DNA from 2 places in the Blastopirellula retiformator genome. Region 2 is predicted to be linked to the other one. Evidence: riboswitches for the same ligand, from Rfam matches in the RefSeq annotation. Region 2 holds a riboswitch; the other holds the start of a gene.
The links. Region 2 has a riboswitch for cobalamin ahead of metE (5-methyltetrahydropteroyltriglutamate--homocysteine S-methyltransferase). Riboswitches for the same ligand answer to the same signal wherever they lie in the genome.
Positions count from the first base shown of each region.

Region 1: linked by a shared signal. The riboswitch ahead of Enr8_RS10195 (DUF1559 family PulG-like putative transporter) and the one ahead of metE (5-methyltetrahydropteroyltriglutamate--homocysteine S-methyltransferase) in region 2 are both predicted to bind cobalamin.

Region 1 covers NZ_SJPF01000002.1:698,127-701,863, forward strand. The annotation lists gene Enr8_RS10190 (PEP-CTERM sorting domain-containing protein) at 364-1,098, shown strand; cobalamin riboswitch at 1,337-1,578, shown strand; gene Enr8_RS10195 (DUF1559 family PulG-like putative transporter) at 1,721-2,806, shown strand; gene Enr8_RS10200 (PEP-CTERM sorting domain-containing protein) at 2,853-3,584, shown strand; gene Enr8_RS10205 (PEP-CTERM sorting domain-containing protein) at 3,632-3,737, shown strand, end outside.
Region 2 covers NZ_SJPF01000002.1:444,841-448,577, reverse strand. The annotation lists gene metE (5-methyltetrahydropteroyltriglutamate--homocysteine S-methyltransferase) at 1-1,981, opposite strand, end outside; cobalamin riboswitch at 2,237-2,458, opposite strand; tRNA gene Enr8_RS09180 (tRNA-Arg) at 2,775-2,848, shown strand; gene Enr8_RS09175 (hypothetical protein) at 2,988-3,203, shown strand; gene Enr8_RS09170 (DUF1559 domain-containing protein) at 3,289-3,737, opposite strand, start outside.

The sequences.
Region 1 (3,737 bases), 250 kb from region 2:
TCTGTCCTCGCCGCTTCGATCGCATCAACAGCCCTTGTTGTTTCTATGGGTAGGGAAATCAAAGGACTATTATTGGCGTTTTCCGGGGCCGCCCTTGACGATTCGAGACAATATCGAGCGATCGAAAAATCGTCGCCTCCGGCATTCGTAAGGGAAAACATTAAGAAAACCCATCAACCTGACAGTACCGGTTAGAGAATTAGCGAAATCAGGAACGGATCAGGTTGACTTTTCAGTCGAAAAGCGGTCCACTGTTAGTCGTTGGGCTTCCACCCTATCGCGGGTGAACAGTCCTCGTAAATCATCCAGCTTAAAAAGGCCATAGTAATGGAACTGCAGCGACCGTTTTTTGCTTGGGTATCGATGGCGGTTATCGCCGTGGCAATGAGTGCGACCGCTCATGCCGACACGATGCCAGTCCCGTTGTCGATCGTTTCGGGCGCCGACCTGACCTCCGGCGTTACGATGACCGGAAGCAATGGCAACTCGTTGGCCGTTGCGAAACTCGGTTCCACGATGGACAGCGACTTCTACATGAGCTTCACGTTGGATGCGTCCTACTTGGGAACGATGGGCGACAATGACTTCGTCACCCTGTGGATGAACAACACCGGAACCTTCAACCCTGGCTTTACCGATCCGACCATCGGCCTGAAGGGAAACGAAGGGGGCTCGGGAACAAATGACCTGATGCTTCGCCTATCAGGCACCGGTGGAACCTTCGCCAACTACGATCTCGACACCGAAGGGGGTACGGTCACGATCCTCAGCAAGCTCTCCAAGACCGGCGGCACGCTGTTCGACCAGATGGAGATGTGGGTCTTCGGCGGCATCAACACCAGCCCGTTGGCCGACCTGGTCACTTTGGCCGGTACGGCCGACGCTTACGCCAGCACCAGCGTGGGCGGCAGCCTCAGCGAAATCGGCTATGTCGGTCTTCGCAGTGCGAACCTGTCGGGCGGCGACATGGTCACCGTCGACAATGTGCAGTTCGCCGCTGTCGTGCCGGAACCCGGTACCTGGGCGATGTTGGGCATGGGTAGCCTGGTTGGCTTGGCCCTGTTCTTCCGCAAGCGTCAGACGGCGCTGGCCGCCTAGGACGCTGGCAATTGCTGGACATTAAGGGCGCGTTGAGCCATGGCTCGGCGCCCAAGTGAAAATTGACGGCCTCCATTTCACGATGGAGGCCGTGTTATTTCGAAGAGGCTGTTTCAACGGCCTTGGTTGGCCGACGGATGTTTCGGTCCGCCCAGTAGATTGAGTGCTCGTCTATCGCCGCGGCCGCTCTCTAGGCATCCGCTGGCATGCGTCTGGTTGACGCGATCTGCTGGTTGGTTAAACTCTGTCGGTCCTCGGTGGCCTTTTCACTCGCTAGTGAAAATGGTGAACAGGGAACTCCGGTGAAATTCCGGGACGGTCCGGCCGCTGTGTGCCCCCGCGATCTTGAGTGATCGCACCCGTCGCTCCATACGTTGATAGACCATTGTTCGCGTCGCCCGGTAAAGGGTTTGCGGATGAGAAGGTAGTGAGCGCGGAACAGGGGTAAGTCAGAAGACCTACCGAGGAACAGACGATTTGGCGCCCTCTTGGATTGGGGCGGTCGTTGAGATGTTTGCGATCAAGCCGCGGGAGTCGCTCCTTCGCGCGCTCGTATTCATTGATTCCTGCAGGATTGGGTCCCCTTCCCTGTTCGCTCCACGAGTGTCTGTGGTATTCACTCATGGCTGCAAGTCATTCCGATTGCGATCTGCATGTAGTCGAGAGTTCGCCCCTCTCTCCGTGCACTGGCGTATGCCGATTGCGCACGCCGGAGAACGATTGCGTCGGATGTGGACGAACGATCCAGGAAATCGCTCGTTGGCCGCTTGCCGACGACGAGGATAAGCGGCGTATTCTTCGTTTGTCTCGCGAGCGGCGAAACGATCCGAACCTGACCAACCGCTCTCGTCGCGATGGCTTCACGCTGGTCGAACTGCTGGTGGTGATCGCCATTATCGGCGTGCTAATCGCATTGCTGCTGTCGGCGGTCCAAGCCGCTCGCGAGGCGGCGCGAAAAACGACCTGCAAGAATCATCTGCGGCAAGTCGGCCTGGCGATTCATCTCCATGAATCGGCTCTCAAGAAATTTCCGGTCGGCTGCATTGGCTGTCGGTTCCAAGCGCCGGCGGCAGGCCAGCCGTTCGTGCCGCAACGATTTCTGTCGTGGAACATCCAGATCCTTCCCTACCTGGAGCAAGACGCCCTGTACCAGCAGTTCGATCTGTCGGTCCCTTCCTACCAGTCGCCCAACAGGGAAGCCGGCGCCAATCTGCTGACGGTCTTCCTTTGCCCTAGCACGCCTGATCCGACCGAGCTCAACACGACAGGCCTGTGGAAAGACATGGCGTTTACCGACTACTGCGGCGTCTATGGGGTCGAAGGGTCAGGTCGAGAAGCGACCGATCCCAACAGCAAACACAACCTGGCGCCTCAGTACCTGGGGGTGATGCTGTACGAAGAAGCGATGAAACACCGCGATGTCGCCGATGGACTATCGCACACCGCGCTAGTCGCCGAGACCATTCGCCGCCGCGTGACCGAAAACGAATGGGCCAACGGGAACAATCTGTTCGCCCAAGAAGGATCAACGCCGATCAACGCGGTCTCGGGCCTGGGCAACGACATCGGCAGTCCCCATCCAGGCGGCGCCCATCTCGTCTTTTGCGACGGACATGTTCAATTTCTGGCCGAGACGGTCGATCAGGAAGCGCTGAACGGCATTCTCACCAAGTCGGGCGGCGAAGTTCCCTCGGATCAAATTCAATAACATTCACAACTACACCTGTATTCAAATCATTTGCGGAGAGAGACGGATGCGACTTTTCACGGCCCTTCTACTGGCGCTGCTGCCGGCGACGTGCTTTGCGGACGCCGTTACTGATTTCGACGACATCGACTATTGGGTCGGATCGGGATCCAACCAGGCGGCGATGGTGATCGACTGGGGCGAAGGTAGCGACACCCCGCCAGCGCTCACTTGGGGCTATCGCTGGGACGGAACCGCCACCGGCGAAGACATGTTCCGCGCGATCGTCGCCGCGGACGAGCGTTTGTACGCGAAGATCGATGCTGTGGTCGGTCCGTACGGCGTCTCGTTGTATGGCATCGGCTATGACTACAACGACGACGGCATGTTTGGCCTGGACGATGGAAGCGTCTTTGACGCCAACGGCATCGCAGGGGTTGCGGCTCCTGCCGATGGCGGCATGGCGCTCGATTCCGGCGATCTCTATCACGAAGGCTGGTTCACCGGCTTTTGGATCTATGGCGTCGCTGGACTGGATGGCCTCGGCGATCCGACGAATCCGTACGATGGCGGTTCTTGGACCGGGGCCGTGAGCGGGATGTCAGGTCGCGAACTCGCCAACAACGATTGGGACAGCTACGCCTTTTCGCCGACGTTCAACTTCAGCAACTTTGCGACCAACCCGGTCGCGGCCGAAGTGAACGCCGTGCCCGAGCCGAGCAGCTTGGCTTTGTTGGGAATCGCCGGCGTCAGCCTAGCGCTGCTTCGCCGTCGTCGCCGGTCCGCCAACAACTCCTAGATCGCATGCGCGTTCATCTTTGAAAACGTACTCCACTTAGGAATCTCATGTGCATCCATCTGCGCCTGCTCGGTCTGATCGCGGCGATTTTGGCGACCTGCCATCTCGCCTCGCGGCATGCCATGGCGGACTTCGCCAATGCAATCGTCGACT
Region 2 (3,737 bases):
TAATGTCGTTGAACTCGCAGTAGCACATGTGCGTGTGGATCTGCGTCTGGTCCGCCACCACGCTGCTGGCCAGTCGGAAACAATCGCCGGCCCACGTCAGGTACGCGTCCCAATCGCGCTTTCGCAGCGGCAATCCTTCTCGCAACGCAGGCTCATCAATTTGAATCACCCGGACGCCAGCCTTTTCGAGATCCTCGACTTCGTCCCGAATCGCCAGGGCGATTTGGCGGGTCGTTTCGCTCCGCGGTTGATCATCGCGAACGAACGACCAGCACAAAATGGTTACCGGCCCGGTCAGCATCCCTTTGACCGGCTTGGTCGAACACGATTGGGCGTATTGAATCCACTCGACGGTCATCGCTTTGGGACGCGAAACGTCGCCGTAGATGATCGGCGGTTTGACGCAGCGGCTGCCGTAGCTTTGCACCCAGCCGTTGCGGGTGATTGCAAAACCATCGAGCGACTCGCCGAAGTACTCGACCATGTCGTTCCGCTCCGGCTCGCCATGGACCAGCAGATCCAAGCCGACTTCTTCCTGAAAGGCGATTACTTCGCGGATCTGAGCCTGCATCGTGGCAACGTAGTCGTCGTGCGAGATCGTCCCCTGGCGATGTTGGGCTCGGGCCTGGCGGATTTCGCTCGTCTGCGGAAACGAACCGATCGTGGTGGTCGGAAACGCCGGCAGGCCGAGCGCCGTCTGCTGAACCGGGCGCCGCTGTGGAAATGCACTGCGGCGACGCTGCATGTGCTCGTCGACGAATGCAACGCGACCTTGCACCGATGGCGAGACGACGCGTTCCGAGGTTTGCCGGCTGACATGGGGCAGACGATTGGCCCGCAACGCAGTGCGGGTCGCCTGGTCTTGGTCGCCTTGCAGCGCCGTGGCGAGCAGTTGGACCTCGGCCAACTTTTGCTTGCCGAACGCGAGCCAACTTTTCAGTTCGTCGTCCAGTTCAGTCTCGGCGTCGAGATCGACTGGAGCATGCAGCAGCGAACAGCTGGGGGCGATTTGCACGCGGTCGGCGCCTATTTTTTCGACCAGCGGCGTCGCCAGCGCGATTGCGGCGGCGGCGTCGACCTTCCAGACGTTGCGGCCTTCGACCAAGCCCAACGAAACGATCTTGTCGGCAGGCAAAGCGTCAACCAACAAGGGGGCGTCCTCTTGGCCGCGAACCAGGTCGACGTGCAGGCCGGCCGTCGGCAACTGAGCCGCCAGCGTCAGATTCTCGGCCAAGGGACCAAAGTAGGTCGCCAGCATCACCTGCAACTGCGGCAGTTGGGCGGCGATCGTGCGGTAGGTCGTCACCAGCGCCTCCCGCTGCCGGTCGCCCAGGTCGGTCGACAAGATCGGCTCATCGATCTGGACCCAGGTTGCTCCGGCTGCGACGATCTGCCGAAGCAGTTCGACATAGGCGGGGAGCAGCGCGTCGAGCAGATCGAAGCGATCGCCAGTCGCGCTGCGCAGTTTGCCGAGCGTCAAAAAGGTGACCGGGCCGATCACCACCGGCCGAGCCGCGATGCCCAGCTTGGCCGCTTCGGCCAGCTCGGCGCTCGGCTTGGCGGCGTCGGCGGCGAACGCTTGGTCGTGCTCAAACTCGGGCGCCAGGTAGTGATAGTTGGTGTCGAACCACTTGGTCATTTCGAGCGCCGGAACTTCGTGCGGCAGCTCTACGCCGGGCGCCTGACCGCGGGCCATCAAGAAGTAGCGTTCGAGCGGCGAAACGTCGAGCTGGGCGAATCGCGGCGGAATTACGCCGAGCGCGACCGCCATGTCGAGCATCTGGTCATACAGCGAAAAGTCGTTGCAGGGGATCGAGTCGATGCCGGCCGCTTGTTGCAGACGCCAATGCTCGGCCCGCAATTCGGCCGCGACCTGAAGCAGCTGTGGCGCGGGCAACTTGCCGGCCCAATACGACTCGACCGCCTTCTTGAGCTGACGATCTTTACCAATGCGAGGAAAACCTAAATTTGCAGATTGCATGTACGCTTACCTTATTAAATGCGCAGGTAGCGCGCAGCAGGAGCGGCGTCCGGATAGCAATGTCGGAACAGATCCTGCGCGCGAAACGAATAAGAAAACCGGCGGAAACTTGCTCAGTCGCTACAAAGCGTGGGAGCGACTAAACGGCGAGCGAGTTCGCCGCTGCGCAGCACAGGCGCGCACATCGAGAAACGATGTCATCGTAGGAATCTCCATGGCGCCTCCATCCCCGAAGGCGTATGACGAAACCGCATCAAGCGATGCAGGCGACTGGCAGGTCTTCGGACTTCCAGACTGGGCCGAGCCGTTGGGCTGGGCGGTTCCTACTGGCCGTTGCTTTCCAACCCGACGAGGATCAGTGCTTACCGACGGCGTTCGTTTCTGGTTACCGCAGCGGGGGCTGTCCCGGTTTCTCACCGGAGTTCCCTCTTTCGACGCTCCACAAAAAGGGAGCGAACCAATCACGTCGCCAAGCTATCCGATAGAGAAGGAAGTCGTCAACCTACATTGGCCCGTCGCCGGCACGTCGGAGACAAAAACGGACGGCTCACCGCCAAGCGACCAAAGCCGAGGGGAAATAATCGCTGCAAGCCGTAAACCGGGTCTCACCGCCGCCGGCGCAGAGGCCGCCAACGTAGAGGCCGCAAGTAACCCCAATGCCTGCAACCGTTTAGGCGAGAGCAATTTTTTCGCAAATGAACGCCAAGATCGCCCAGCGTCCCCTTTACGCATGCGCGGAGTGCGGCTAAACTTTGTGATCTGCCGTGGGACGCAAGTCATCACAGGTAAGCATGCGGATGTAGCTCAGCTGGATAGAGCGTCGGTCTACGAAACCGAAGGTCGCAGGTTCGAATCCTGCCATCCGTACTAAACTTACAACGACGATACGTGACATAGTCACTGATTTTGTCACGAAAAAAGGTCCTAGCCAGGTAGTGCTGACTAGGACCCGCAAAAGACCTCTCGGTCCTTTCTCTGTTTTCACAACAGGTCGGGAGGTGGTTCAATGCGTAAGTTTCCCAAACCCTGGTTCCGCCCGAAGCGGGGCCTCTGGTATGTCACTCTCAATGGTCGTCAGGTCAATCTCGGACCGGACAAAGAAGCTGCTTTCGAGCAATACAAGCAGCTCTTGGCGGAGCCTAACAATTATAATTCCGCGTCCGATTTCATCGCGGCGGATCGCATCAAAGAGCTCTATGGAATTGATCCGACTTCGTCCTAGTATTGGGACGACCAAACAAGAACGCAAAAAGCCGCCTGCCAATTCTGGCAGACGGCTTCCGGTACGCTGTTCTTCGCGAAAGAGATTAGTATTCCCCAATCACCTCGCCATCGTTCCGCTGGGCCAGGCGGATGAGGGTGTCGCCGTTGATCGTTTCGCCGATGAAGCGGGCGGAACCGTCGCCGAGCAGGAATTGGGCGCCGCCGGGGTGGTTGCTGGAGATCGCCCAGGTCGCTTCGCCGTTGATGCGGTAGTCGTCGTTGCCCCAGAGGCAACGCATCGTTCCGGCGTAGCCGGCGCCATAGGTAACGCCAACCCATTGAGCGCCCAGCCAGGGGCGTTCCGGCGCCTTGTCGACGTAGGCCCGCTCGCCGACCATCATCGAGTTGCTAAGGCCATCGGTGGCGTCGCGGAACTTCAGGGCGCTAAGCTGGAACATGAACCCGCCGTAGTCTCCCAGGTCTGCAGAGCTGGATCGATAACCGCCGGCGCTGTCGGCGCCTTGAATGCTGACGTAGTTGGACATCCCTTGGT